DNA from 4 places in the Dactylosporangium sp. NPDC048998 genome. Region 2 is predicted to be linked to each of the others. Evidence: riboswitches for the same ligand, from Rfam matches in the RefSeq annotation. Region 2 holds a riboswitch; each other region holds the start of a gene.
What was found. Region 2 has a riboswitch for cyclic di-AMP ahead of ACGFI8_RS00070 (NlpC/P60 family protein). Riboswitches for the same ligand answer to the same signal wherever they lie in the genome.
Positions count from the first base shown of each region.

Region 1: linked by a shared signal. The riboswitch ahead of ACGFI8_RS43415 (coiled-coil domain-containing protein) and the one ahead of ACGFI8_RS00070 (NlpC/P60 family protein) in region 2 are both predicted to bind cyclic di-AMP.
Region 3: linked by a shared signal. The riboswitch ahead of ACGFI8_RS33425 (C39 family peptidase) and the one ahead of ACGFI8_RS00070 (NlpC/P60 family protein) in region 2 are both predicted to bind cyclic di-AMP.
Region 4: linked by a shared signal. The riboswitch ahead of ACGFI8_RS12250 (NlpC/P60 family protein) and the one ahead of ACGFI8_RS00070 (NlpC/P60 family protein) in region 2 are both predicted to bind cyclic di-AMP.

Region 1 is NZ_JBICTV010000044.1:45,469-52,709, reverse strand. Features, by position in the region: gene ACGFI8_RS43430 (AAA family ATPase) at 1-268, shown strand, start outside; gene ACGFI8_RS43425 (hypothetical protein) at 388-693, opposite strand; gene ACGFI8_RS43420 (App1 family protein) at 858-1,919, shown strand; gene ACGFI8_RS43415 (coiled-coil domain-containing protein) at 2,094-3,116, opposite strand; cyclic di-AMP (ydaO/yuaA leader) riboswitch at 3,126-3,271, opposite strand; gene ACGFI8_RS43410 (SigE family RNA polymerase sigma factor) at 3,536-4,054, shown strand; gene ACGFI8_RS43405 (hypothetical protein) at 4,051-5,181, shown strand; gene ACGFI8_RS43400 (VOC family protein) at 5,387-5,770, opposite strand; gene ACGFI8_RS43395 (peroxiredoxin) at 6,011-6,643, shown strand; gene ACGFI8_RS43390 (hypothetical protein) at 6,703-7,206, opposite strand.
Region 2 is NZ_JBICTV010000001.1:13,317-20,557, forward strand. Features, by position in the region: gene ACGFI8_RS00050 (NAD-dependent epimerase/dehydratase family protein) at 1-342, shown strand, start outside; gene ACGFI8_RS00055 (RNA polymerase sigma factor RpoD/SigA) at 720-1,643, shown strand; gene ACGFI8_RS00060 (hypothetical protein) at 1,711-2,124, opposite strand; gene ACGFI8_RS00065 (methyltransferase domain-containing protein) at 2,179-2,961, opposite strand; gene ACGFI8_RS00070 (NlpC/P60 family protein) at 3,047-4,006, opposite strand; cyclic di-AMP (ydaO/yuaA leader) riboswitch at 4,045-4,208, opposite strand; gene ACGFI8_RS00075 (hypothetical protein) at 4,448-4,759, shown strand; gene ACGFI8_RS00080 (DUF5753 domain-containing protein) at 4,776-5,603, opposite strand; gene ACGFI8_RS00085 (hypothetical protein) at 5,924-6,718, opposite strand; gene ACGFI8_RS00090 (RNA-guided endonuclease TnpB family protein) at 7,197-7,241, shown strand, end outside.
Region 3 is NZ_JBICTV010000021.1:38,300-45,540, reverse strand. Features, by position in the region: gene ACGFI8_RS33460 (ABC transporter permease) at 1-1,135, shown strand, start outside; gene ACGFI8_RS33455 (ABC transporter ATP-binding protein) at 1,132-2,205, shown strand; gene ACGFI8_RS33450 (maleylpyruvate isomerase family mycothiol-dependent enzyme) at 2,503-3,123, shown strand; gene ACGFI8_RS33445 (hypothetical protein) at 3,192-3,359, shown strand; gene ACGFI8_RS33440 (hypothetical protein) at 3,356-3,949, shown strand; gene ACGFI8_RS33435 (FMN-binding protein) at 3,962-4,507, opposite strand; gene ACGFI8_RS33430 (hypothetical protein) at 4,526-5,005, opposite strand; gene ACGFI8_RS33425 (C39 family peptidase) at 5,036-5,617, opposite strand; cyclic di-AMP (ydaO/yuaA leader) riboswitch at 6,087-6,231, opposite strand; gene ACGFI8_RS33420 (hypothetical protein) at 6,583-6,984, opposite strand.
Region 4 is NZ_JBICTV010000004.1:309,381-316,621, forward strand. Features, by position in the region: gene ACGFI8_RS12225 (SigE family RNA polymerase sigma factor) at 1-496, opposite strand, end outside; gene ACGFI8_RS12230 (hypothetical protein) at 493-807, opposite strand; tRNA gene ACGFI8_RS12235 (tRNA-Gly) at 1,106-1,179, opposite strand; gene ACGFI8_RS12240 (pyridoxamine 5'-phosphate oxidase) at 1,189-1,695, opposite strand; gene dcd (dCTP deaminase) at 1,822-2,400, shown strand; gene ACGFI8_RS12250 (NlpC/P60 family protein) at 2,456-3,451, opposite strand; cyclic di-AMP (ydaO/yuaA leader) riboswitch at 3,463-3,599, opposite strand; gene ACGFI8_RS12255 (LamG-like jellyroll fold domain-containing protein) at 3,709-4,182, opposite strand; gene ACGFI8_RS12260 (hypothetical protein) at 4,435-4,857, opposite strand; gene ACGFI8_RS12265 (alpha/beta fold hydrolase) at 4,965-5,774, shown strand; gene ACGFI8_RS12270 (DUF6541 family protein) at 5,758-7,241, opposite strand, start outside.

The sequences.
Region 1 (7,241 bases), on a different contig from region 2:
CCGCGAGCACCTGCGCGCGGCCACGCCGTACGTCTGGAACGCGACGAACGTGACCCGGGCGCTGCGCTCGCGGTGCATCGGGCTGGCCGCCGGCTACGGCGCGCGGGTCGAGGTGGTGAGCGTGGAGGCGCCGCCGGACGTGGTGCACCGGCGCAACCGGGCGCGCCCCCGCCGGGTGCCGGCCACGGTGATCGACCGGCTGGCCGGGCGCTGGGAGCTGCCCGACCCGACCGAGGCGCACGAGGTGCGCTGGGTGCTCAACGAGTAGTCGTGCGCTGCCGCTGCATCGCCAGGGCCTGCAGCGGAGCGGACAAGTTGTGCGACGGGGGCAATCAGGAAAAATCGGCGCACGCCCCGGCCGGTGGCCCGGGTGGTGCCGCGGCCGGCTCAGGCGGCGACGGAGCCGATCACGGCGCCGGGGCGGCGCAGCGAACGCATCGCGCGCACCGTCTTGGCGCCGCCTGCCGGATAGGTCGCGCGGACCTGGGCCAGCGCCCACGCCATGCGGGCGACCGCGGTCTCCGGGTGGTCCCCGAACTCGCTCGCGACCCGCGCGGCGCAGCCCTGGACGCCGATCCGCCGCAGGGTCGCGGCGACCGCCGTGCGGATCTCACCGCCGACCGGCGACTGTGACGACTGCAGGTCCGACGCGAATAGCGCCTCGGCCCGAACGGCCTCGAACGTGGTAGCCATCTCGCACCTCCTGTGCGCTCTGTTCCCTACTGACAATCACGCTAGAAGCGTCCGTGGAGTTCGGGCTCACGGTTTCATGCCACGGTCGTGTGGTAGTCACCCAGCGTTGACCGTGGGGCGGGGTGCAGTCCCCGGCGGGCTGTGACAGGGTTGGGGCCGTGTCGCTGATCCCCAACACGCCGGGCAGCGCGCCCTTGCCGCTGCACCGCGCGGCCCGCATCGAGGACGCGATCCACAACGTCCTCGAGCGGCGGCTGCGCCGGCGCGGGTGGAAGGTCGCGGTCACCGCCTACACCGGGTACGGCGCCTGCGCCACCGCCGAGCGCCCCGGGTGGGTCCGGGTGCTCGGCCGCGTGCTGCTGGCCCGGATCGACCCCAAGCCGGCCAAGCGGCTCAAGAAGCTGCGCGGCTGGCGCTCGTTCACCGCGGTGTCGGTCAGCGACGCCCTGGTGCGCATCGAGGCCGGTGGGCGGACCTGCGAGGTGCGCTGCGACCGCGGCGGGTTCATCGACGTGGTCGTGGAGGCCGACCTCGCGCCCGGCTGGGCGTCCGTCACGCTGCAGAGCGAGAACAGCGCCGCCGTCGAGGCGCCGATCCGGATCATCGACCCCGGCACCACCCGCTTCGGCATCGTCTCCGACGTCGACGACACGGTCATGGTCACCACGCTGCCGCGCCCGCTGCTCGCCGCGTGGAACACGTTCGTGCTCGACGAGCACGCCCGCGCCTCGGTGCCGGGCATGGCGGTGCTGTACGAGCGGCTGGTCAACGCCAACCCGGGCGCGCCGGTCTTCTACCTGTCGACAGGCGCCTGGAACGTGGCCGCGACGCTGACCCGGTTTCTCTCCCGGCACCTGTACCCGGCCGGCCCGCTGCTGCTGACCGACTGGGGCCCACAGCCGGACCGGTTCTTCCGCAGCGGCCAGGCGCACAAGCGCGCGTCGCTGGCCCGCCTCGCCGAGGAGTTCCCGGACATCCGCTGGTTGCTGGTCGGCGACGACGGGCAGCACGACCCGGAGATCTACGCCGAGTTCGCCGCCGAGCACCCCGACAGCGTGGCCGCGGTGGCGATCCGGCACCTCTCGCCGACCCAGGCGGTGCTGGCCGGCGCGTTCCCGGGGGTGGCCGGTAGTTCTAAGCGCTTCCCGCTGAATGACCGCCCCTGGCTGGGCGCCCCCGACGGCGCCGGCCTGTGGCGACTCCTGCGGGACACCGAGATCCTCTGAGCCGCGCCGGGCCGAACCCCTAGCTCCGGCGGCCGGCGGTGGAACTCATCGGCGCGCCGACCTGGTCGATGAGCTCGCCCAGCACCCGCTCGGCCGCGTCGTGCGGCAGATCCCCCTCGCAGAAACGGCCGGTCGACGGTTCCCCTATCGACCGGCCGCCCGCGAACGTGAGGATTACAGGATAGAGAGGTGCACGTGGTTCGTATGGTCGCTGGAGGGGTCTCCGGCGACGCCCGAGTAGTGGTGCCACCCGACCGCCGGCGTCCAAATCTGTTTGAACCAGATGACGTACATGACCCCGAGGCGGTCGGCGTTCTTCACGAAGTACGTCGCCAGGGTGGTTCCGTAGACGTAGTCGTCGCCGGAGGCCACCCCGCCGAAGCCGGGCTTGGTCTGCACCGAGAAGTCGCAGGCGCGGCCCTTCGGGTGCTCGTACGGCCCGCTCGGGCGGTAGCAGGCCACGAACCGCTTGAAGCCGTCCTTCTGCGCCTGCTGCATGGCGTGCAGCATGCGGGGCGTGATGCAGCCCGTGGTCGTGGGGTCTTTGACGCTGCACGACTCCTTGGGCAGCGACCCGTTGGCGTTGCGCGGCACCGGGTCGGCGAGCGGCAGGTTGGCGGTGACGAAGCCCCTGCTCGGCCCACCGGCCTGTGCGAGCGCCTTCTCCGCGGCCTTCTTCTGCTGCTCGATGATGCTCTTCTGCTGTTGCTGCGTGGCGATCTCGTCCTCGATCGCCTTCTTCTGCGCGGCCTGGTTCTCCCGCAGCTGTTTGAGCTGGTGCAGCAGGTTGTCGTTGTGGTGCGCGATCTCGTTGATGGAGCTGGCCCGCTCGGCGAAGCTGTCCGGGGTCTTCGCGTCCATCAGGGCGGCGAACGTGGTGAGGGGGCCGGTGCGGTATGCCGCCGCGGCGATCGCGGCCACCTGCTCCTGGATCGTCGCCAGCTCCGCCTCGGTCGCCTGCAGTTGCGCGGTGAGCTCGCCCTGGTGCTTGACCGAGGCGTTGAGCTGATCGTTGGCCTCGGTCCACTTGCGGGTCGTGTCCTCGAGGACGGAGTTGAGGGTCGGGTTGGCACCGGCGCCCTCGTCGCCGGTGTCGCCGCCGGGCTCGGCCGCGGCGGGCGTGGCGGCGAGCCCCCCGAGCACGATTGCCGCCAGCAGTGCGACGAAAGCGCGCCGGTAGGGATGTCGCGATGACATCTGGTTCGTTGTTCCTTCCGTCGGCCGCCGACCGAGTTAGCTGACGGGTTCGGGACGGAACGACCCCTACCATCCTTCCGAGGAAGGTGGATTCACCCCAACATTACGGTGGGTCCCCGGCTCGCCACGGTGCGACGATTAGGCGGCAGCCCCGCCCGGCACCGGGGGCGGTGCCCTCGTGGACGTGACCGTGGGTCACTGTACCCAGGGCGCCGAAATCGCGCACCGCACCGTTTGTGCGGACTTCCCCGCAACCTCGCGCACAGTGGCCGATAGTGACCCAGATCACGGCCGAATGGCCCAGTCCTTGCCCGGCTGTGCCGCGAGGCCGTCGACGAGCGACCGCGCCGGCGATGCAACAGCCGGGGCTCGCCGCCGCGTGCAGTTCGGTGACGGCATGCGCACGGGAGGAGTTCCGCGTGGAGTTCGACGACTACGTACGGCAGCGCGGCGCCGCGCTGGTGCGGCTGGGGCGTCTGCTCACCGGCGACCGGCACCAGGGCGAGGACCTCGCGCAGGATGTGCTCGCCAGGGCGTTCGTGCGCTGGGAACTGATCGCGGCCGACCCGCCGGACCCGTACCTGCGCCGGATGCTCGTCAACGCCGCCATCTCCCGGTGGCGGCTGGCGTCCAGCCGGGAGGTCGCGGTGGCCGAGCCGTACGACACTCCCGGCCCCTGCGACCTGGGCGCGGAGGCCGCCGAGCGCGACGCGACGTGGCGGCTGATCCGCGCCCTGCCGCCGAAACAGCGCGCCGCCGTCGTGCTGCGCTACTACGAGGACCTCGACGACACAGCCATCGCGGAGCTACTCAACTGCAGCCGGGAGACCGTGCGCAGCCAGGTGAAACGCGCCCTGGACTCGCTGCGCGCCCGGCTCGCCGAAGAAGGATCCGACGCCGGCTCGGCCGGCCTGACGCTCAACGGAGGGAAGTCGTGACCGGACTCGACCGGGTGGTCACCGAGACGCTGGCCCGGGTCGCCGACGACGACGTGCACGTCGAGCGGCTACTGGCCGGGGCGAGGGCGGGCGGCATCCGCTACCGCAGGCGCCGCCGCCTGGCGATCGCGGCGGGCGCGGCGTTCTCCGTCGCCGCCGTGGGTACCGCCGTCGCCCTGACCACCGCGCTGCTGCCCACCACGGCGGGCGGCATGCCGGCGGCGCCACCCGCCACGACCGCCGTACCGTCGGCCGCGCCCAGTGCGACGCCTACGACCGCCGCCGCGCTGCCGCAGACGACGGCGCCGCCGCTCCTGCCGCCCGCCGATGGGGCGCCGAGCGCGCTGAGCGACCCCGCCCAGGTCGGCCGCCCGTGGCTGGTGCATCTCAGTATGGACGTCCTGCCGTTTCCCGCGACCGTCGTGCATTACCAGACGTCCACCGACGGCGAGTGGGTGCAGCTCCAGGGCGAGTTGTCCGGCACGCCCAAGACGCTGTCGATGCTGTACGTCCGGCTTTCCCGCGGTACCACGGACTTCGAGCCGCTCACCGGTGAGCAGAAGTCCGTCGTCGTCGACGGCCGCCCCGGCACGTTCGCGTACGATTCCCGGTCCGGCACCGGCACGCTGCGCTGGCGCCTCGCCAACGGCCTCTGGCTGCAGGTGTACGGCCAACTCGACGAGGCCGCGACGCTGGCGGTGGCGAACGGCGTGCGCCTCGACCGCACGTACCGCTGCGCTGTGCCGTTCCGCCTGCCGTCGGTACCCGCCGGCACCAGGGCGGCCGCGTGCGGCACGACGTTCTTCGGGTCGGAGCGCAGTACCGTGATGGCCATCGCGATCGGCGACTCGTACGTCTCGTTCACCACGGAGCTCCGCAACGGCTCAGCCGCCGGGGCGGCCAACGAGACGCTCGGCGGCCGCCGGGCCCAGGTCCTCGAGCACCCCGGCGACGGCGGCCACCCGATCCTGGAGATCCACATGGGGATGGGCGGTGGCGTGACGCTGTCGATGGTCGCCGCCGGCTCCTACAACCGATCGGTCGTACGTGAACTCGCCGCGACCCTGCAGTGGCTGGGCGGCGACGACCCGGCAGCGTGGCCGGAGAACCCCCTGCCGAATCCGTGACACCGGTCCTCGCGCCCGCCGAGCCGGCCAGCGGGCCGGCTACAGGCGGGTCGCGGCCTGGACCAGTCCGGCGAGGGCCCTGGAACGGCTGTGCGGCGGCGGTCGGCGGCGTCGACCGCGTCGAGGGCGGCCCGGCCCTCGCGCAGCAGCACCGACTCGGCCTCGGTCAGCCTGACGGTGCGGCTGGTGCGTTCGAGCAGCGTCCTTAGCTTCCGCTGCCGTACGGACGTGTGAGGATCTCGAGGAAGTGCCCGCTGGGATCCTGCCAGTACACGCCTCGACCGCCGTCACGGGTGTTGATCTCGCCCGGCCAGCGCCGAGACGGATCGGCCCAGTAGGACAGGCCGCGAGCACGGATCCGATCGAAGATCACGTCGAATTCGGTCTCGCTGACCAGGAATGCGTAGTGCTGCGGGTGGACCGGCCCGTGGTCGTCGGCGAAGTCGAGGGAGACGTCGTTGTCGACCTGTACGGTCAGGAACGGCCCGAAGGGTGTCGGCTTGTCGAGGCCCAGGATCTCGGCGAAGAATTCCGCCGACTCCTGCTTGTCCCGGACCGACACGATGGTGTGGTTCAGTTGGATGGCCATACCCCCATAGTCCGCCGCTGCCAGCGGACGGACCACTGGTACGCAAGGTGAAGTCGCTGGCCACCGGTCCCACAGCGAGATGGCCAATGCGAAACTGTCGGCCCGGTCACTCGTGGTGCGGTTTCCTCGCCCTTCCGCTTGTTGGTGCACATACTGTTTGTGCACCAACCTTTTGGTGTGGCGGAGCGCAGGCGACCCGCCGTCGAGCGAACTACCGCATCAACCTGCATAGGAGACGAGTTGAGCATCAGGCTTGGCGACGAAGCGCCGAACTTCACCGCGGAGACCACCGAAGGGCAGATCGACTTTCACGACTGGAAATCGGGCACATGGGCGGTCCTGTTCAGCCACCCCGCCGATTTCACCCCGGTCTGCACCACCGAGCTCGGACGTACCGCCGCGCTCAAAGGTGAGTTCGCGAAGCGCAACGTGAAGGCGATCGCCGTCTCGGTCGACCCCGTCGAGCACCACCATGACTGGTCGAAGGACATCGCCGAAGTTGGCGGCACCCCCGTGAACTTCCCGATCATCGCTGACCAGGACCGCAAGGTCAGCGAGCTCTACGGCATGATCCACCCGGGCGAAGGTGACACCTCCACCGTCCGTGCCGTATTCGTCATCGACCCGAACAACAAGGTTCGCACGACGCTGACCTACCCGAAGTCCGTGGGCCGCAACTTCACCGAGATCGTGCGCATCATCGACGCGCTGCAACTGACCGACCGCGCGCCAGTCTCGACGCCAGTCGACTGGCAGCCCGGCAACCGGGTCATCGTCGCCCCGACGATGTCGACCGAGGACGCCAAGCAGCGCTTCCAGCAGGTCGAGGAGATCAAGCCGTACCTGCGGTGGGCCGCCGAGCCATCGGCCTGACCCGCACCTGTCCGGCCCGGCGGTCCGCTTCGGTCGCCGGGCCGGACAACGGGCGAGGATCAGTCAGGAATGCGGCGGAAGTAGCCGTTGGACGGGGGCAGGGCCAGCAACACCGCGGCCACGACGGCCGCGACCAGCCCGGCTGCGGCGAGCGACACCGTCGTGTGGACGTACCACGTCGGAATTGCATCGCGGACCCACCGACCATGGGCGCCGGCGAGCTGACGGACGGTCGGCGATGAACCGCTGAGGCCCGGAACCACCCAGCAGAAGCTGAGGACGCAGGCCACCCACGCCACAACTCGCCCCCAGTTGTACGGACGGCCCAGGAGCAGGGCCGGCACTCCATAGATCACGGCCAGGGACACTCCGCTCACGACACCGTCCAACACAAGGGACGTCGCGTCAGAGTCACCTTGGTCCATGGCTTCGGAGCAGCACGCCCTGGCGAACTCGTCGTGTACGAGCAGGCCGAGCAGACAAGAAACGAGCACCGTCACCGCCAGCGTCAACAGCGACAGCCTGGCGGCGGTCACCGTGCCCGGGCGTGGGTCCAACCGCATCCAAACAGCATCCAAACTCACGAACCTCTGCACAT
Region 2 (7,241 bases):
GGCGCGCCCATGACCAGGCGGGAGTTCCACCAGGGGCTCGCCGAGGGCGCCGGGGTCCCGCAGACGCTCACCTGGGTCACCCAGGAGTTCCTGCTCGAGCGCGGGGTGGCGCCGTGGAGCGGCCCGCGGTCGCTGCCCTTCTGGCTGCCCCTTCCGCAGTACGCCGGGTTCATGGACCGCGACGTGACCCCCTCGATCGCCGCCGGCCTGCGCACCCGGCCCCTGGCGGAGACCGTCCGGGACACCCTCGCCGCAATTCGTGACGGATCACACATCGACGGGGACAACGGGCTGGGTATCGACGAAGAGGCCGAGTTGTTGCAGGAATGGCTCGCCGGGTAGTGGGTGGTAGTGCGCTTGCCACAAAAGGCTGTCGTACCGCCGACAGCTGCCGATGAGGAGCCGTGCCCGAGCTGCGTCGGTTGCCCTCCGCACCGGCGTTCCCAGGGAACTCACAGCGAATTCAGGCGTCTGACGGGCAGGAACACCACGTATCACTTGTTGCAACCGAAGCGAACCGGAGCAGCCTCCCGGGCGTCTAGGTAAGTGGTGCAACTCTCAGGGGTCGTCACCGAATCGCCCCTGGGGGCGGAATTCGGAAGGCGCTTTGACTGTTGTGTAGGGGGCATACCCGGGGGGCACCCGTTTTAGCAGGGTGAAACGGGGAAGGCGAAGGATGGAGCGGGGAGGGGCCCGAAGTGGAGAACGTGAAAGTGGAGATGCGAGCCGACTCAGGTGCCGAGGAGCGCGACCTGGTTGGCGTGTACCTGCATGAGATCTCCCGCACGCCGCTGCTCGACGCCGCTTCTGAGGTCGAGCTGTCCAAGGCGGTCGAGGCTGGGCTCTACGCGGAGCACCTGCTGGACACCGACGAGATCCCCGACGGCGTGACCGCCGCGGAGCTGCACCGCCTGGTGGCCGAGGGCGAGCGGGCGAAGGACCGGTTCATCCGGGCCAACCTGCGGCTGGTGGTGTCGATCGCCCGCCGCTACGTGCGGTCCGGCATGCCGATGCTCGACCTGATCCAGGAGGGCAACACCGGCCTGGTGCGGGCCGTGGAGAAGTTCGACTACGTCCGCGGCTACAAGTTCTCGACGTATGCGACGTGGTGGATCCGCCAGGCGATCAGCCGGGCGATCGCGCAGCAGGAGCGCACGGTCCGGCTCCCGGTGCACCTTGTCGAGGACGTCAACCGGATGCGCAACGTCGCGCGTCAGCTCACCCGCGAGCTGGGCAACGAGCCGGAGCCGGAGCAGCTGGCCACCGCGCTCGGGGTGCCCGTCGAGCGGGTGCACGAGCTCATGCGCTGGTCGCAGGACACCGTCTCGCTCGACACTCCCGTGGGCGACGACGGCGACACCAACCTGGGCGACCTCGTCGCCGACTCCGACGCCCCGTCGCCGGAGGACGTGGTGCTGGCCGCCCTCGAGCGGCAGCGGATCGAGGGTCTGCTCAACCACCTCGACGACCGTTCGGCCGGCATCATGCGGGCCCGCTACGGCCTCGAGGACGGGCGGGAGCATTCACTGACCGAGGTCGCGACGCGGTTCTCGCTCTCCCGCGAGCGGATCCGCCAGCTGGAGATCCAGGCGCTCGGCCGGCTGCGCGAGCTGGCCCGCGCCGAGGGCCTGCAGGCGGCGTAACCCCTGAACGGCAGAAAGCCCCGGGTCGCAGCGACCCGGGGCTTTTCGTTGTGCCGGTGTGGCGCCGTCAGTACGGATCGCCACATACCTTCCAGGCGCCGTTCTCCTTGCGCATCGCGAACGTGTGGTCGCCCTTGCTGCCGCTCTTGTACGTGATGGTCGCCGTGATCGAGGCGGTCTCGACGCCGAGGTCGTTGCTGTACGAGCCGCCCCAGCTGAGGTCGTGCGAGGCGGGCGCGTTCTGCTTGACGATCGAGGCGAACTCCTCCGGGCCGTAGTTGGTCTGTGCGGTGCCGCACAGCAGCGCGTACGCGCCCTCGTTGTTGCCGGCTTCCAGCGCGGTCAGGAAGTCCCCGGCCGCGACCTTCGCGTCCTTGCTGGCCGAGTTGACGATGAAAAAGAGCCCGGCCGCGCCGCCGCCGCAACACACGACGAAGACGCCGATCAGGCTGAAAATGATGATCTTCGCAGTTTTACTCACGCGCGCCAGCGTAGGGGCGCCGGTCGCCGCGTGATGTAAGCCAGCCGACGCTGGTCAGGCCCGATGTCCGACGACGAACAGCCGCGGGAAGGGCAGGATCGTGCCGAACGGCTCCCGGGGGTACCGAATCCGCAGCTCCTCCCGGACCTCTGCGGCGAACGCCTCGGCGTCGTCCGGTGACAGCGCGTCGAGGTACGGCCGCAGGCCGGTGCCCTTGAACCACTCGAACACCGGATCGTCGCCCGGTAGCACGTGGTAGTAGGTCGTCTCCCAGGCGTCGACCGTGAGGCCGGCCGCGCCGAGCAGCCGCACGTACTCCGGGGCCTCGAGCACGGGCGTGGCCGAGCGCGGCCCGATGGCCTCCAGCGCGCCGCCGAGCAGCGGCGCCCAGCGCGGCCGGCCCGCGACCTGCCCGAACCCGGGGTCGTACGAGGCGATCGGCACCTGGAAGGCGAGCGTTCCGCCGTCGTCGAGCCCGGCGGCCCAGGCCGGCAGCAGCGTCTCATGGTCGTCGACCCACTGCAGCGAGGCGTTGGCCACGATCACGTCGACGGAGCCGCGCTGCGGGCGCCACTGCCCGGCGTCGCCGAGCTGGAAGCGCAGCTGCGGGCTTTGCAGCTCGGTGGCCGCGGCGATCATCTGCGGCGAGGAGTCGATGCCGAGGATCGCGGCGTCCGGCCAGCGCTCGGCGAGCGTGGCGGTCATCGTCCCGGGCCCGCAGCCGAGGTCCACGACCGCGACCGCGCCGGTGGTCGGGATCCGGGCGACGAGCTCCCGGAACGGCCGGGCGCGCTCCTCGGCGAAGCGGTTGTACTGCTGCGGGTCCCACGAGGCCATGCACCCATGATGAAGGGGCCGCGGATCGATGCGATCCGCGGCCCCTTCGTGGTCCTTTGCCAGTCCTTTGCCAGCCGAGGCCAGGTCAGGCCTTGACGCGACCGAACCCGTAGATGCTGTCGATGTCCACCGACGCGTACCTGACGACGTCGCCGGTGTGTGGTGCGTGGATGATCAGGTTGTTGCCGACGTAGATCCCGACGTGCCCGAGGCCGTTGTAGAACACCAGGTCGCCCGGGGCCAGCGTGGACCGCGGGATGTGCGCCACGTTGCTCCACTGGCTGGCGGCGTTGTGAGGCAGGGTCACGCCCGCGGCCTTCCAGGCTGCCATCGTCAGGCCGGAGCAGTCGTAGGTGTTCGGGCCGGCCGCGCCCCATACGTACTGCTTGCCCAGCTGGGCCTTCGCGAAGCTCACGGCGGTGCCGGCCTTGCCGGAGACCGCGGGCAGGTTGCCCGGGTCGATCTTCGGCGGGTTGACCTTGGTGCTGCCGGCGGCGGTCGCCTTCTTCTGCAGGGCCACGAGTTTCTTGACGTCGCCCTCGATCTTCTTGCGCTGGCTCTCGAGGTCGGTCTTCTGCGTGTTCTGCGCCGCGATGGTCTCGTCGAGCAGCTTCTTCTCGTCGTCGACCTTCGCCTTGGCGTTCTTGTAGTCCTCGATCTCCTTCTGCTGCTGCCGCGTGATCTGCTGCAGCATCGACAGCTGGTCCATCAGCGAGTTCGACGACTCGGCGTTGAGCATGATGGACAGGCTGCGAAGGTTGCCCGACGTCTTGAACGCGGCGATCGCCACGCCCTCGACGCTGGCGCTGGCGTCGGCCATGCTGTCTTCGAGCGGCTTGAGTTTGGTCTCAAGCTCGGTGGCCTTGGTCTGGGAATCCGCAAGATCGATATTGATCTTGTTCCACGCCTCGATGGTCGCCTCGAGGTCCTTGTTCGACTTGTCGAGCTGGGCCTCGATCTCGGCGAGCGTGGGATCGGCGTGCGCGACCGCGGCTGGTGCCAGCACGGTGAGTGAGACGAGCCCGATGAACAGGGTTCGCAGCACTGACCGCCCGGCACGGTGTCCAGTGGACAAGGAAAGACCCTTCTTCACCGACCGCCTACCGGGTTAGCTGACGGGTTTGGGCGGGAAGGACACCCTACCGCAACGTCGCGGATTCACCCCTGCGAATGTTTCTGGGTCCCCGGTTCGATGCGCGCGCTCGAGGGGATCGGGCGGCGCGCCGAGCTCGATTCGGCGGCGCTTGCCCGGCGCCGTCCGGGATGGACGGCGGACTGCCGAGCAGGCCAGGGCCTAACTTAACGTGATCATCCGCCGTGCGAAAGGCGTGCGTCCCCCTCGATATCTAATACACCTAAAAGTCCGGATTACCGCCGGTTGGTCTTCCACATCGGACAGTGACATCGATCTTCGCGCGCGCTGGGGGTGCGCTTAGCGGCGCAATATCGATCGCCTTCAGCGACGCCGCGCGGTTACCGTCGGCGCATGACGCTGAACAGGAAGGGATCGCGGCGGATCGTCGTCGACGGCGTCGAGTACCGGTGGACCGTCCGGCACCGGCCCACCTACTCCCAGGCCAACGGGTGGACGCCGCTCACGTTCGTCGTGCAGGCGGACTCCGGGCGAGGGGCCGTCCTCGTCGTGTCCTCGGCGCTGGCGCATCCTCACAATTGGCTCGGCCTGTCCGCCGGCGCGGTGCGGCCCGCGCTCGTGGCCGAGGCCGTCCGGCGGGCCGTCGCGGCCGGCTGGCGGCCCGAGCAGGCCGGCGCCGCGTTCGCGCTGCCCGGGGCCGCGTAGCAGCCGGCCGGCCGGCTCACTTCAGGTCGTGGGCGACCTGCCGCAGAAGGTCGAGCGTGGCTTCCTGCGACAGGGCGCGCTGGCCGAGCCGTTCGAGGATGCCGCGGTACGTCGTGATGAGCTCCGGCTCCTCCCAGAGCAACTGCTGACGGTAGAGCACCCCGTCGTCCGCGCCGAACTCCAGCAGCGTGAAGTCGCCCTCCCAGCCGGCGTGGTACCCGGCGTTGAGGGGGACGACGCGCACGTCGGCGTACGGGCGCTGGGCGAACTCGATCGTGTGCTCGAGCTGGTCGACCAGCAGCGCCTCGTCGCCGGGGACGGGGCTTCGGCGCAGCACCGACTCGTCCAGGATCATCTGGATGTGGGGCGGCTCCTCGCGGTTGAACAACTCCTCCTGGCGGCGCGTTTGAAACTCGACGCGGCGCTCGGCGAGCGGGGACTCCGCGTCGCTGGTGGCGTGGGCGTACCGCCGCGTCTGCAGCAGCGTCGGGAACATGATCGGCGCGAACTCGCCGATGCGGGTCGCCTCCGCCTCGAACCCGACGTAGGTGATCAGCTGACCGGCCAGCATCGGGCGGTACTCGTCCCACCACATCCGCCGCTTCGCCGCGCGGGCCAGCTCGAGCAGCTCGTCGACCGTCCGCGGGTCGTGGACCCGGTAGTAGGCCAGCAGGCTGCGCAGGTCGCTCACCGAGATGGCGACGGTGCCGTTCTCGATACGGATGAGCTTGGACAGCGACCACTCCATCTCGGCGGCCACCAGATCCTGGGTCAGTTCCCGCTCGCGCCGCAGCCGCCGCAGCTCGGCACGGAGGCGGCGCTTGCCCACGATAGGCCCGCTCATGGACCATCACCCCAATCGCGTACAAATGGCATCGCCCAGGTCGAGGGCTCCGTGTTTCTACCCGGATTGCGGCAGATGCACCTAGCGCGTTCCGATTTCTCGTGACTGGCTACCGGGGGCCGTGCGGGCCCAGGAGCGCTTCTGCGTCTCGCCCATGCCGCGCGGAGCACGGTCTCGAACAGCGGTGTGCCCGCCTGCGCGCACGCCGTCGAGCGACTCGGCGAACGGCCGCAACGCCGCCGGCGACACGAGTTCGGGCATGTGCTGGAAGCGGCCGGCGTGGCCGGGATCCAAGCCACGCCGCCCCGGTGCGTCTTCTCCTACGACGTGACCGCGACCAGCCCGCAGCCGCCGGCCGCCTGCTCGACCGCGGAGGCCGGCTCGGGGGCGACCGCGGTGCGCTGTACCTCGCGCCAGCCGCAGGTGGCCTCGGCCGCGCCGTTCGGCTCCTGCCCGGCGCGCGCCGCCAGCCGCAGGCCGACCAACACGCCCGCGGCGACGGCCAGCGCGACGATGATGACGCCGACCGCGATCCACCACGCGGTCGCCGAGGAGCGCTCGTGGGCATGCTGCGGCCGCGGTACCGCGGATGCCCCGAGCGGCCCCACCCGCCGCTGCGACGGGATGTCGGCGCGCCGGTCCTCCGGCAGCGGCAGCGGCGTCCATTCCTGGCGGACGGGCTCGGGCGGCCACTCCTGCGGGTAGAGCGGCGGCAGCCACTGGTCGCCGCCGCCTTCCGCGACCGCATGCGCCGGCGGAGCCGGGGGCGGGTCCTCCGCCGACGCATACGGGTCTTCCTCGTCGTGCTCGTCGTCGGCCGGCGCCCAGGGGGAGGAGGAGCGTCCGGCCCACTCCGACGATCGCGCGTGGTCCGTCGGGGGCTGCCCGGGCTGTGCGGCGGGATGCCCGTCCGGCCTGTCCGGCGGCTGTGCCGGAGGGGCACCACCCGGCGCCGCGGGTGCCCATGGGGGTGGGGCGGCGGCGGGCGGCGGGGCCGGCGGTGGCCAGTCGGTCGGCTCGGTGCGGGGGCGCGGCACCTCACGCGGGGGCGGGACGTAGATCCCGTCGACCGTGTGGTCGTCGTCGCGACGCCGATGATGCCGGCCCTGCGTCATGGCATCTCTTTCTCTCTCCGGTTCTCTCTTCGGTGAGCCCGCTGCGTTGCGCGAGGATGACGAAGCGCGATGCGGTCAACCTAGCACCGGTTGGCGTCAATGTGTGACCGCCCAGCTACGTAGTGATCATGACGGCGCCGTGCAGTATCTGACGACTACGGCAAATCGCCCCGTCCCGATCGAGCCCAACCCCTCGGGCCGGCCACCCCGGCCAATCTTTGACACGCTCCGTATCGGCAGGGATCGGTGCGCGATGGCATTAGACGCACGGCCGCCGTGCCGGACGGCGGGCCTCGCCGTGCTCGGTTGTCGGCCGGCTGGTGGCCCAGCGGCCGCACCTGCGCCCTCGTCCTGGCAAGACCCTGCGCCGCCTCGCCGGTCCCGGGCGGCCCAGCGCCAGCCACAGCCGCGGCTGGCGTGTCCTGGTCTCTTCCAGGACTGCGCGGCCCGCCGGTCCCGAGCGGCCCGCTGGCCCTGCGTGGTCCTGCGCGCCCGCCGGTCGGCCCGGTTCACGACCGGAGCG
Region 3 (7,241 bases), on a different contig from region 2:
TTACCCGCTGGTCTACCTGCCTGCCGCGGCGGCGTTGCGCGGCCTCGACCCGGCGCTGGAGGAGACCGCCCGCGCGCTCGGCCACGGGCCGTGGCGGGTGTTCGCCCGGGTGGTGCTTCCGCAGCTGCGCCCGGCCGTGCTGGGCGGCTCGCTGCTGGTCGGGCTGCATCTGCTCGCCGAGTTCGGCGCGTTGCAGATGCTGCGGTATCCGACCTTCACCACCGCGATCTTCGACCAGTACGAGTCGGCGTTCAACGCGCCGGCGGCCAACATGCTGGCGGCGGTGCTGGTGCTGTGTTGCGTGCTGCTGCTCACCGCCGAGCTGCGGCTGCAGGGGTCGCGGCGGTACGCGCGGGTGGGCCGCGGCGCCGCCCGCAGCGCCGAACTGGTACGGCTGGGCGGTGCGACCGTGCCCGCCCTTGCGGCGGTGGCCGCCACCGTGGCGCTCGCCCTCGGGGTGCCGCTGGGCAGCTTGGTGTATTGGCTGGCGGCCGGCGCGTCGACGGCGTTCCCGGTGGGGTCCCTGGTGGCGACGGCCGTCACTTCGATCGGTCTGGGGCTGGTGGCGGCGCTGCTGACCACCGCGCTCGCGCTGCCGGTCGCCTGGTTGTCGGTACGCCACCGGGGCAGCGTCAGCACGCTGCTGGAACGCAGCACGTACGTCGCCAACGCCCTGCCGGGGATCGTCGTGGCGCTGGCGCTGGTCACGGTGTCGATCCGGTTCGTGCCAACCGTTTACCAGACGACCGGCGTGCTGCTGGCCGGGTACGCGATCCTCTTCCTGCCCCGGGCGATGGTCAGCGCCCGGGCCGCGATCGCCCAGGCCCCGCCGGTGCTCGAGGACGTCGCGCGCTCCCTTGGCACCCGAGGCTCGGCCACGCTGCGGCGGGTGGTCCTGCCGCTGATCGCCCCGGGCATCGGCGCCGGCGCTGCCTTGGTGTTCCTGGCCGTGGTCACCGAACTCACCGCCACGCTGCTGCTGGCCCCCACCGGTACGCAGACCCTGGCCACCCGGTTCTGGAGCCACAGCAGCGATATCGACTACGGCGCCGCCGCCCCCTACGCCGCCCTCATGGTGCTCATCTCGGCGCCGGCCACCTACCTGCTCACCCGAAGTGCGAGGTACGCGTCATGACGGCACTGACGATCCGCGGAGTCACCAAGCGCTACGGGTCTGTTCAGGCACTGGCCGGGGTCGACCTCGATGTGCCCGCTGAGCGTCTGACGGCTGTGCTCGGGCCGTCCGGCTGCGGAAAGACGACCCTGCTGCGGCTGGTCGCCGGGTTCGCCGCCCCCGACAGCGGCACGATCGTCTTCGGTGACCGGCAGGTGGCCGGCCCCGGCGGGTACGTCCCGCCGCAGCGGCGCCGGGTCGGCTACGTGCCACAGGAAGGGGCGCTGTTTCCGCATCTCGACGTCGCCGCGAACATCACGTTCGGTCTGCCGCGCGCCGCCCGCCGCTCCCGGCAGCGCGTCGACGAGCTGCTCGACCTCGTCGAACTCGACCGTCGCCTCGCCGGGCGGTACCCGCACGAGCTGTCGGGCGGTCAGCAGCAGCGCGTCGCGCTGGCCCGTGCACTGGCGCCGAAACCGTCTGTCGTGCTGCTCGACGAGCCGTTCTCATCCCTGGATGCCGCCCTGCGCCTGGGCACCGCCCGCGCCGTCGTGCACGCGGTGCGTGCCGCTCACGCCACCGCCGTCCTGGTCACCCACGACCAGGACGAAGCACTGTCGCTGGCCGACCAGGTCGCCGTCATGCGGGACGGCCGGCTGGTCCAGGCGGGGCCGCCCGACGCCGTCTACACCAGGCCCGCCGACCCGGCGGTGGCCGCCTTCGTCGGCGCAGCGGTCACCATGGCGGCCACCGTGCGCGGCGAGCGCGCCGAATGCCCACTCGGGACGGTCACGGTGCCGCCCGGATCCGTGCAAGGGCCGGCGCTGGTGCTCCTGCGCCCCGAACAGATCCGGATCGTGGCCGACCGCGACGGCGACGGCGTTCCCGCCCGGGTCGCAGAGGTCACCTACTTCGGCCACGACGCCACCGTCCGCCTGCACCTCGAACCGGCCGGCCCCGAAGTGGTCGCTCGCGTCATGGGCACGCCCATCCCCGCCCCGGCGACGAGCGTGCGACTGGCCGTCAGCGGCTTCGCTGCGGTCTTCGCCTTGCCCGACGTGCCTGCGCCGGCCCACGCCGCCGTGCCGTGACCGTCAGGCCGAGCGTGCGGCGTATCCCTCCTTCGTTGATCTTCTAGGAGCGAGTGGGAGCACCTCACGCACGGATGAGCGCCGGCCGGTCACAGCAGGGCGTGCAGGAGGTGCGTCGCCGGGGTCGATCCGGCCAACGCTCCGCCGTAGCAACAGACGCCCACTGAGGTCGGGTGGCTGGGAGGCGGGATCCCAGCCGGCTGCTCGACCTTCGGGCGGATATGCGGACGCGGCCCCCACCTGGTATGCATCATGACCTGGTGGAACATCCACTCTACGCGCAGCAGCGGAGGGGTCATGCAGACATGGGAAGCGATTCGGACCGAACGGGCGTCCCTGGTCGACGCCCTGGCGGGGCTGCCCGATGCGGCGTGGGACAAGCCGTCGCTGTGCAGGGGCTGGCAGGTCCGGGAGGTGGTCGCGCACATGATCGCGACGGCGCAGATGACGCCGCCGACGTTCTTCGGCAAGCTGGCCGCCAGCGGATTCCGGTTCCAGGTGATGACAGCCAGCAACATCCGACAAATCCTCATGGGACGCAGTAACGCCGACCTGGTCGAGCTGCTCCGGTCCCGGGTCGGCACCCGCAACGCGCCACCCGGCCCTGCCACGTCCTGGCTTGGGGAGACGATCGTGCACGGCGAGGACATCTTCCGTGCCCTCGGGCCGTACCGCGACCACCCGATCGAGCACGTGGTCGCGGTCGCCGACTTCTACGCCGGCAGCAACCTGCTCATCGGCGCGAAGAAACGTATCGCCGGAGTCACGCTGCGCGCGACTGACGCCGAATGGAGCCACGGCACCGGACCAGAGGTCGCCGGACCGGCGATTGCACTGGTGATGGCCATGACCGGGCGTACCCAGGCGCTCGATGATCTCACGGGCGACGGCGTCGCCATCCTCCGCGACCGCACCTGACGCCTCCACTGTGCAGGCGTGCATTCGCACGCCGGTGAGAGCGTCGGTGTAGCGGATCGCTGTGTATTTTGACGATCATCGCCGGACACGCCTTCATCCAGAACCTCCGCCGCGGCCACTACGAACTCGGGCTCGACCAACCGGCCGAGCACCGTCTCGTGGTCCATCCACCGGCCGCCATCGACGCCATGATCGCCCAACTCCACACCACCGTGCTGGGCGGTGGCGCCGCATGACCGACCTGTCACCGGTGTCGCCCGCACGCGCCGACCTGGAAGCCGCCCGGCTGCTGCTCGACCGCCTCGGCGTGTCACCGGCCGACCTGCTCGGCGCTGGCCGCGACCACCGGCCGGCGCCGACGTTCGCCGAGTACGTCCCGGTCGTCGCGGCTGCGGTCAGCGACGGCAGCCGCCGTGCGTACTGCTCCTACTGGAACCGGGTGGTCGAGCACTGGGCCGACCGGCGGCTTGACGAGCCCAGCCCATCCGACATCGAACGCCTCGCCCAGCACGTCAAGGCCAACGTCGTCGCACGCCGCAACGGCCGCGGCGGGCGCAGCGCCGCTGAACTGCTCATCGCCGCGCTGCGCTGCCTCTACAAGCACGCCGTCGCCGACGGTCACGTCACCGCCGCCGGCCCAGAAGGTCGCCAAACCACGCCGGCTGCCCAGCACCCGGCCGGTGAGTCTGAATCCGTGCGGTCACACCCGTCGTCGCGAGACGGCCGGTATCGACCGCGCGACCATGCACGCCGCTGCCGGCCAGCACGGGACACAGCGGCCACCACGATGGCTGACGACCGTACGCTGAGTGCTTCGCGCACGTGAACGATCGTCCGGTCAGCGGGTGGCCTTGAAGTGGACGGCGTCGAGGGCCGCTTGCAGGGAGGTGCGGTAGCCCTCGCTGGTCTGGGTCGCGCCGCTCACCACGTCGATGTTGGCGCTTTGCGCCGCGAGCGCCTGCGACCGCAGTCGCGGCACCGCCAGGTCGCTGAGTTCGCGGGAGAATCCGCCGGGAACCTGCAGGGCGGTCACGTCGGTGATCCGGTCCCGACTGATGCTGGCCTGGACCTGGACCGGCCCCCACTGGGTGGTCACGATCGAGCCGTTGACCACGAGGGTGGAGCCGGAGGTCGAGACGGTTCCGGGGCTGGGCCGAGGGCTCGTGGCGCCGCTGGCGCTGGACTGCGGCGCGGTTTGGTCGGCCTGATCGGGTGGACCACCGGCTGCGGGCGGCGGCGTTCCGGCGACGATGCCCGGCGTACCGCCGGCGGTGGCGGCAACCGCCGAGACGGCGCGGGGCGCTCCCATGGTCGAGGTGCGGTAATTGAACAGGAGGACGACCACCGCGGCGGTGGCGGCGAACCACGTGATGATCTTTCGCATGTCGCGCCCTTCCGCGGGTTACCAGGTGAAGCGCTCGAGGTGGATGCGGGCGGCGGGCACGCGGGCCGCCCGCGCCGCCTGCACGACCGCCGCCGTCCAGCCGTCCGGGCCACAGACGAACACGTCGTGGTGTGCGATAGTGGGGACGAGGTCGCGCAGGGCCGTCGTGTCGTCGCCCCAGCCGGTCGGCAGCCAGGAGCCCTCCCTTTCTCGGGGGCCGAGGAGGTACCGCACCCGGAGCCCCCGCACGGCCGCGAGGTGCTCCAGCTCGTCGCGGAACACCAGATCGGCCTCACAGCGCGCACGGTAGAGCAGTGTCGCCTCGCCCGGGGCGTACGGCAGCTCGTCGAGCAGCGCGCGCAACGGCGTGATGCCGGCCCCGCAGGCGATCATCGTGACCTGGGGGGCGGTGCGACGGTCGGCGGTCAGCCGCCCGTACGGTCCCTCGACGATCGCCCTCGTGCCGGGTCGCAGCCCTGCCGACCGCAGGTGTGGCACACGCCGGGGCGTGGCCGTCGACGCCATTGGTCAGTACGAGTAGCCCCGCTGGGCGATCCAGTTGGCCATGTTGGTGGTGGTCACCCAGTACGTGCCGTCACCGTTGGGGTTGGCCGGGTCGGCGATCTTCACGGTCTTGCCGCTGTCCTTGTATCCGACGATCGTCAGGTAGTGGCCGCCTTCGTAGGCGTGGTAGGTGCCGGCGGTGTCGGTCAGGTGGCCGGCGATGTTGGCGACGATGGCGCGGCCGCTGTTGATGGTGTTCAGGACGTCGGTCCGAAGCTGGTCGGCCTGAGCCGGGGTCGCAGGGTAGGCCGGGATCTCACGGGTCTGATAGACCGTGCGCCCGTGGCCGATGACGCTGTTGAGCCCGCGGGTGGTGTCGAAGGCTGAGTCCGTGCCATTGGTGGTGGTGCCCAGCAGCGCGGCGGCCTGATCCTGGCTCACCGTGTGGCCGGTCGCCGAGAGGGCGATCCGGGTGGCCGCCGGTCCGCAGTAGTAATAGTTCGGCTGTAACTGGAACTGGTATTGGAGGATCTTCGTCGCGGGCTGGGCAGGAATCTGCGACTCAGCGGGCGTCGAAACCTGGCCCGTGGGCGATTGGGTCGTCATTGTTGTAGTACCGGACCCCGCCACGGCCGAGGCCCCGCCGTCGATCTGGCTCAGCGCGATACCGGCCACAGCGGCTACGGCAAGAAGCCCACCCGAAACAAATGCCAGGCGCCGCGGACGAGAACTCGTCACATTCCGGAAATGCCGAAGCAATGGTCCACGATCCACTGTGATTCTCCAAGCCGAACTGGGCCATCACAATGGCGACAGACGCGCGTGATGGCCCGGATATGCAAGCAAAGGACAGACAAGTCGAGATGCGTCCGCGGACCGCATGACGAGGGCACGGCCCGATGCGGATCAGCAGGTGCGAACATTCGGCCACGTGGGGCCTCAGCGTCGCGCCTGAGCGGACGCGGCAAAGGTCTCGCTGTCAGGGATTAGCGCGGAGCCGACCGGCTGGACACGTGCATGCGGACACCGCGAGGAAATTTGCGCGGCCGGGAGCCGAGAAAGCGTGCACCGATACATCTCCTTACGCGTCCGCCTACCGAGTTAGCTGACGGATTCGGGCGCGAAAGGTCGCCCTACCACGGGCCTTCGGCCCGCGGATTCACCCCAGACTTACGGTGGGTCCCCGGCTCACGCAAAGCGCGACTCGGCGGTCCGTCCCGGTGCCACCTGATGTGGCCAATGACCGGGTCAGATGTTCCCTGACCTTACAGATGGGCACAGACGCTGCCAAGACCTTCGCCTGTTACCAACGGCACTCCGGCCCGCCTATATGGGTTCGCAGTATTCGTTGATTACGGCGATTTGCCCACCGGCCTGGTGCCGCACGGCAATTAGTCGTAAACCGACTACGGACATTATCGCCATGAAGCCGACCGCGCGGCGGCGGCCGATTGCTGTTGCGCTCACAATCGGTCGCCGCCTGCGCGCCCGGCGGTGGACCGGGGCGTATCCGGCCGGACGAGATCGACCGGCTGTCGGAGTTCGACGTCGGGCGTCTCCGGGTCGGGCGTTCAGGCCCAGAGGACGAAGGTGATGACCTGCTGGCCGCTGCCGAGGTCGCGATGGTAGGTGGCGGCGCCGTGCCGGTCGACGCTGCCGCGAGTGAGCGTGCCCCAGGTCGACGGGCTTTCGCCGACGGCGAGGCTGGGTCCTTGGACGCCAGGGTGGTGCTGGTGCTGTCGAGGTGGCTGTAGATGGTCTCCAGCTCGGCGTAGTCGTGGGCGTTGGGGTGCGTTGCTCGACGTCCACGCCGAGGTGAGGTTGTTGTCCAGCTCCACAGTGAACGGGTTGGCGGTGCGGGCCCAGTGGTAACCGCCCCAGCTGTGGCTGGCGACGGCGGTTCCGGGAGCGGTCAGCACGCCAAGTGCGGCCAGGGCAGCGGCGGTCGCCGCCGCGAGCAGTCGCATCCGCATGTTCGGCTCCTTGTATGTCCGCGCGGATCGAGGGTTGTCCTAGACCGTCCCATTCCATCGGCGTCCATGCAAGTATTGTTCCTATGCCAAATAGGAGATGGTCGAATCGGCACGGCCGCGGCGATGTCCAGAGCAGCGTGCACGGGCCGCGTCCCGGCGTGGTGCTCCGATCCGGCGTACGAGTGCGGGGCGTCGCAGCCGGGCCCGGGGCCGCCAGTGGTCGCGATGACGGCCGGCCGGGCCGTAGCATCGGATGG
Region 4 (7,241 bases), on a different contig from region 2:
CGTTCAACGCGGCGGAAAGGTTTGGGAGGAGTTCGCGCAACTTCGCGAGGCCGCGACCGGCATGGCTCTGCACCGCCCCCTCGGAACAGCGCAGCATGGCGGCCACCTCGACCACCGGTAGGTCCTCGAGGTAGCGCAGCACGATGACGGCGCGCTGCCGCGCGGTCAGGACGGACAGCGCGTCGAGGACGGTTCGCCGACCGATCATGGCGGTCGTGTCGTCGGCCGCCACCAGCGTGAGTCCGTCGGGCATCGGGGCCTCGCGGCGCCGACTACGCCGGCGCCAGTGATCGGTCGTCCGGTTGACCAGGGCCGCTCGCGCGTACCGGTCGGGTTCCTGCTGGACGCGCGGCCACCGCTGGTACATCCGCATGAGCACGTCCTGCAGGTGATCCTGCGCAAGTTGCTCGTCACCGACAAGGAGGTAGGCCACCCGTAGCAGGGCATGGGCGCGGGACTGGACGAACGCCTCGAAATCCCGGTCGATGTTCTTCACGACGCCGCGATCCGGTAGGCGGGCAGCACGGTCCGGCGGGCAGTGGAGCCACCGGAGTCGGTGGCGTGTGCCTGGAGGGACACGAACCGCGCACCGGCCGCGGGGTCGATCACGACGGCCTGGCCGTCGGCCGCGCGCGGCACCGTCCGCCGGGTGGCACCGTCGTCGAAGGCGAATTCCACCGACAGTTGCTGCACGGCGGCACCGGTCGGCGAGGTGAAGGTGACCGGAACCGCACGACGGCTACCGGCCGCGACAGCATTGTGCAGGTCGACGGGCGGGGTGAACCCAACAGGCGCCACCGGCAGCATCTGAGACGCTCCCTGCCCGTGGGTCAGGCGGAGTGTCCAGTCGATTGTCATGACCTTTACGACGCCGGGACAGTCGGTCGCCGGTTACGGGCAACGCGAAAAATGATGACGTCGTGGATCACGGTCGACAGTCACGGCCGTCAGGCGCCGGTCGCCACGACGAAGCCGCGCCGACGCGCTCAGCGGGCAGATCACCCGACAGCGCGATCGGGCACGTAACGGGCACGCCGGGAAACGACAGCGACCGGCATAAACGAAAGCCCAGGTCGGGCATGCCGCCTGGCCTGGGCTTTTCCGGTGGAGCGGGTGAAGGGAATCGAACCCTCACTGTCAGCTTGGGAAGCTGATGTTCTGCCATTGAACTACACCCGCAAGTGACGCCTACTGTACCGAATCCACGGCCTCCGTGCACGGATCATTCTGTCTTGCTTTTGGGACGTGGCTGGGGCGGTCCTTCCAGACGGTGCGGGTCGAGGTCGTCGGGGTCTCGTGGCGGACGACCATCGCGACGTCCACGGTCAGCTCGTACAGGCGCCAGTCGACTGTTGGGGCGGCGCGCATCGTCGTGGCCAGGCGGGCCGTCAGGGGCTCGTCGGTGACCGGGGTGGCGTGGCCCGACAGGTAGGCCTCGTCGTCGGAGTCCGTGGACGGGAAGCTGTGCAGCGAATAGCGGCCGTCGCGGTCCAGGTCGTGGCGCTTCGGGGAGGCCAGGACGAAGCAGTAGAGGCCCTCGTCCGTGATGACCGGGGAGACGGGGTGGATGCGCGGGCCGCCGTCGGGGCGGACGGTGGCCAGGTAGCCGAGGCCTGGGCCGTATTGGCAGACCAGGGTGCGGATGGCCGTCGCCAGCTCGGGCTCGGCCGCGGCGAAATCAGCCCACGATGCCATGCATCAAATCTACTCGTACATCTGTTCTATCGTGGCCAAGTTGCCCGAACGAGGCAAACCGAGGCCGTGACGGCAGCCGGCAAGCTCGCGCGGCGGCGGATGAAGCCGACACCGTAACCTCAGAGGGTGCTGCTATCCGACCGTGACCTGTACAAGGAGCTCGAGGGCGGCCAGCTGCGCCTCGATCCGTTCGATCCAGCGCTGGTGCAGCCGTCCAGCATCGACGTACGGCTCGACCGGTGGTTCCGGGTGTTCAACAACCACCTGTACACGCACATCGACCCCGCGATCCAGCAGGACGAGCTCACGTCCATGGTCGAGGTCGACGACGGGGAGCCGTTCGTGCTGCACCCCGGCGAGTTCGTGCTGGCCTCCACGCTCGAGGTGATCACGCTCGGGGATCAGCTCGCCGGGCGCCTGGAGGGCAAGTCCAGCCTCGGGCGGCTCGGGCTGCTCACGCACTCGACGGCGGGCTTCATCGACCCCGGCTTCTCCGGCCACGTGACGCTGGAGCTGTCCAACGTGGCCAACCTGCCGATTCGGCTCTGGCCGGGGATGAAGATCGGTCAGCTGTGCATCTTCCGGCTCTCGTCGCCGTCCGAGCACCCGTACGGCTCAGCGGTCTACGGCTCGCGGTACCAGGGCCAGCGCGGCCCTACCCCGAGCCGCTCGTGGCAGAACTGGCGGACTTGGCCGACTAAGTGAAGCCGACCAAGTGAAGCCCACCAAGTGAAAGGGCGGGCCCGCGGGCCCGCCCTGCTCATGCCACCCGGCCGTAGCCGGATATCGGTTCAGCGTCGATCTTTTTCATCTGCACCGGTGCGCTCGGGTTCGGTGCGTGGACCATCCAGCCGCCGCCGACGTACAGGCCGACGTGATGCAGGTCGCTGTAGAAGAAGACCAGGTCGCCGGCCTTCAGGTCGCTCCGCGACACGCGCTTGGTGTCCTGGTACTGCCACTTGGTGTAGTGCCGCAGGGTGTAGCCGGCCTGCTTCCAGGCGTACAGCGTCAGGCCGGAGCAGTCGAACGTGTTCGGCCCCTCGGTCGCCCACACGTACTTCTTGCCGATCTGCGCGCACGCCACCTGGGCCGCCTTCGCGCCCGGGCCGCCGGTGTACTCGAACGGGCATGCCACCGGCCGCAGGTTCCCGGTCCCGCCGCTCGACCCGTACGCCTTCATGCGCATGTCGTTGAGGGTCTTGATGTCGGCGTTGATCTTCTGCTCCTGCTGCGCCAGCGCGGCCTCCTGCTCGGCCTGCTTGGCGACCAGCTCGTCGATCGGCGCCTTTTGGGAGTCGTACTCCTCCTTGGCCGTGATCACGTCCTGGATCCGCGCCTGCTCGTCCTTGGCCAGCATGTTGAGCATCGTCATCTGGTTGATGAACGTGTCGGGCGAGCCGGTCGTGAGCATCGCGTCGAGCTTGGAGATGCGCCCGGTCTTGTACTGCATCACGGCGAACGCGCTCACCTTGTCGAAGGCGGCGTCGACCTGCTCGCGCAGCGGCGCGATCTGGGCCTCGAGCTTATTCTGCTTGGTCTTGTTGGCGGCGAGCTCGATCTTGAGCTGGTTGTGCTGCTCGATGATCGGCTCGATCTGGTTCCACTTGTCGTCGATCTGCTTCTCGATCTCGCCCGGGGTCGGGTCCGCATGCGCGAGCCCGGTGATACCGACGGCGAGCGACAGACCGCCGAGGATGGCAACGAGGAGCCGTACCAGACGGTGGGGCCGCCTCGTCCACCTCAGATGGGTCTCCACTGAGGAGTTACTCCTTCTTCCATGGCCGCCTACCGGGTTAGCTGACGGGTTCGGGCGGGAAGGTCGCCCTACCGCGCACAAGTTCGCGGATTCACCCCGGTTGAGCGCGTGGGTCCCCGGCTCGGATTCGACTCGGCGGTGCCGCCTGGCGCACCCGTGGTGGGCGCGGACATCCAGCCGACGGGAATTCACGTTAAGGGGGACCGGTTCCCAGGTTCAAGTCAACGATCGATTGTTGTCCGTTTTGTTCCGAAAGGTCACGCGATTCGAGTGACGTACACGTCGTCGATTACACCCACGAACTGATCGTTGTTCGCGCTGGTTCCCTTGCCGCCAATAGACAGCGGATCGTCGTTCACTATGGACAGTGACGAAGGAATTGCGGTCCGTCCCACCTCGGCCCCGTCCACGGCCACCGTGAGCAGCGCGTTACCGCGTGAACACGCAATCCGGTGCCACCTCCCGTCAGCGACGGACCGCGATGCCAGCGCTACAAAAATGGTAGGCGACCCAGTGCCGACAATCACACAACTCGGCCGACCGGCCACGCCGTCGACCTGTAGCTTGAACTGACTGTCACCGATCGAGAACCCTTTTTGCATGACATTGGCGCCCTTGGAAGTCTCATCGGACCGGATCAGAACACTCGCGCCGTAGCCGAACTCCGCGCGCCCCGGATTGAGAAACCCTGCGGGCCCGCGCGGCAATGACGAGGGCGGCAAGCCCGGCATACAGCAACAACCGTCGTTGTCGGCGCATAACCGGACATGATTCCCCGAACCGCGCGGCCGCCGCGGTGGTTCCGGCCCGCGGTCGCCCTTCCGCATGACACGGCAGAGTCATATGACTCCGGTCCGTGCAACGCACGACCGTTCCTCCCGTGAGACACCGGTCGACGCTGGCGCGTCTCCCTGCCGGATCCGCGGTGCCAAAAGCAAAGAGCCGGCCACCCCGAACGGGGTGACCGGCTGATCGCAAGACGCTTAGTTGGAGGCCATGCCGAGCTCGCCGGCGCCGCCGTGGAACTGGGTGCCCTCGGCGAAGGCGGCGTCGAAGCGGTGCTGCAGGGCGTCGAGCTGGGAGAAGTCGGCCTGGTGGGCGTGCTCGCTGCCCTCGGCGGCGAAGACGTGGTCGTCGACCTCGGCGTTGTGGCTGTAGTTGGTGTAGTCGTCCGACTCGAAGTGCACCGCACCCGGCTGGTCGTACTCGACGTGGTGGCCCTGCGAGAAGTCCGTGGACTCCGCCGCGTGGTGGTCCTGCTCGTACTGACCGAACTGGCTGTTGTAGTCGGCCTCCGAGCCGTGGGCCTGGTGCAGCTGGTTCAGAGCGTCGTGCTCCTGACCCGCCTCGTAGTGACCGTAGTCCACGTCGTGCCCGCCGTCGTAGCCGGTGTCGATGTCGCTCATCTGTATCCCCTTGAAGTCTGAAGTCTTCGTTGTCGCCGTTGAGAAGAACAGTAGGGGCGCGCAGATCACGACGAATCCCGGAAACGTGCCAGTGGTTTCATGGAGCCGTGATCACGCGGTTCGTCAATGGCGGGCTGGTCTTCGACGTCGACGATCTCGGCGACCCCGGCGCGCCGGGCGTCGTGCTGCTGCACGGGTTTCCGCAGGACCGCACCGCGTGGGCCGGCGTGGCGCCGGTGCTCGTCGCCGAGGGCCTGCGGGTGCTGGCGCCGGACCTGCGCGGCTACTCGCCCGGCGCCAGCCCGCGGGACCGCCGGCAGTACACCCTGGATCTCCTCGCCACCGACGTGCTGGCGCTGGCCGACCAGGCCGGGCTGGCGCGGTTCGACCTCGTCGGGCACGACTGGGGCGCGGCGCTCGCGTTCCACGTTGCCGGTTCCTTCCCCGACCGGGTGCGCACGCTGACCGCGCTGTCCGTGCCGCACCGCGGGGCCTGGGCCCAGGCGGCGCTGCGCAGCACGCAGCTGTGGCACTCGGCGTACATCGGCTTCTTCCAGCTCCCCGCGCTGCCCGAGCGCGCGCTGGCCCGGGGCATCGCGGGCCGGCTGCGTCGTAGCGGGCTCGACGAGGAGCACGCCCGCCGCTACGCCGAACGCGGGGCGCGCGGCGGGCTGGACGCGGCGCTCAACTGGTATCGCGCGATGACCCTGCCGGGGAAGCGGTTCCCCAGGGTCACCGTGCCGACCCTGTACGCCTGGGGCGACCGGGACGAGTTCGTGACCGAGCGGCTGGCGCGCCGCTGCGGCGGATGGGTCGACGGGGAGTACACCTTCGAGATCCTGCGCGGCGTGAACCACTGGATCCCGGAGCTGCACCCCCGCCGGGCCGCCGAGCTGGTGCTCAGCCGGCGCCGCTGATCGCACGCACGTCCCACACCCAGACGCCGTCGACGGCGCGGCCGGGGGCCACCTCAGGAGCGACGAGCTTGTCGATCGTCTCGCGGATAACGTTCTCGTTGGGGTAGCCGACGACCATCACGATGTTGGTCGCCTTCCAGAACTGCAGGTCGGCACGCATGTCGGCACGCGCCTGCGTGGTGACGTCGGGCGAGGTCAGCTGGCCCTTGACCTGGGTGAGGTACGCGACGGTCTTGCGCTCGCCCGGCCCGAAGTGCGCGAACTTGTCGTCCGGGTTGGTGTCGTTGGGGCCGAGGAAGTAGCCGGCGGTGAGCTTCACCTCGAAGTTGGTCTCGGTCGACCAGCGCATCATCAGGATGTCGTCGCCCCAGCCGCCCGGCAGCGGCGCGACCACCGGGTTGGGGGGCAGCTTCGTGCGCCAGTTGCCGTCGGTGAACAGCGCCGGCAGCGCGGGGCGCTCGGACACCTGATGCGGCTTCGGGACGAGCGGCAGGATCGCGGCGAGGATCGCGGCGCTCCACACGGCGGCGGCCAGCGGGCGCTGCCGCACCGGGGCCGGGGCGGGTGCCGCCGGGCGCCGGGGCGCGGCGACGGACGCCTCGACCATCGGCAGCCCGCCGTCGCCCGACGGACCGTCGCTCGACGGGCCCGAGCCGACGAGCGCGGGGACCGGGTCCGGCTCGGGCTCGGGGGCCTCGACGGGCTCGGCAACCGGTGCCGCGACGGGCCGCAGGCGGTCCACGACGAGCCGGTCGATCATGAGCGCCAGGCTGACGCCGACGACCGTGGTGACGATGAGGCCCAGCCGGGTCGGCACGACCGAGTCGAACAGCGGCAGCTGGCTGATCCAGTACCACGGGCCGTGGTAGTTGGTGCGCTCGACAGCGTTGAAGCGGGGGACGCTGCCGATCGAGCAGACGACGAAGACGAAGCCGGTGACGAACAGCGACCGGGCGAGCCGGTTGCGCCAGAGCGCGATCGCGCCGGCGACCAGCAGCAGGACGAGCGGCCAGCCGAAGAAGCTGTTCTCCTCGGCCGCGTTGCCGCGGTTGATCCGGGTGGCCTCGGCGACATCGCCGGCGATCGAGTAGCGGCCGAGGGTGACGTAGGAGAGCACGTCGAGGTTGATGCTGCGCACGCCCTCGTCGAGGCCGTGGTACGCCTGGGGCCCGGTGAACTGGAAGTACAGCGGATAGGCCAGGACCGCGCCGGCCGCGAGAAGGGTCACCCCGCACTTGGGCAGCATGACCTTCGCGTGCGCGGGCAGCTCACGCCAGGGCACGTAGGCGAGGATGAACACGGCCAGCGCCATCGCGGTGAAGAACAGCATCTCCTCGTTGATGCCCGCCTGGGCGACCACGAGGGCGGCGAGGACCAGGCCGTGGCGCCAGACCTTGCCGGGCTGCCGCATCCGCAGTACGGCGGCGACGATGAGGGGGATCAGGTACTGCCCGGCGATGTTCGGGT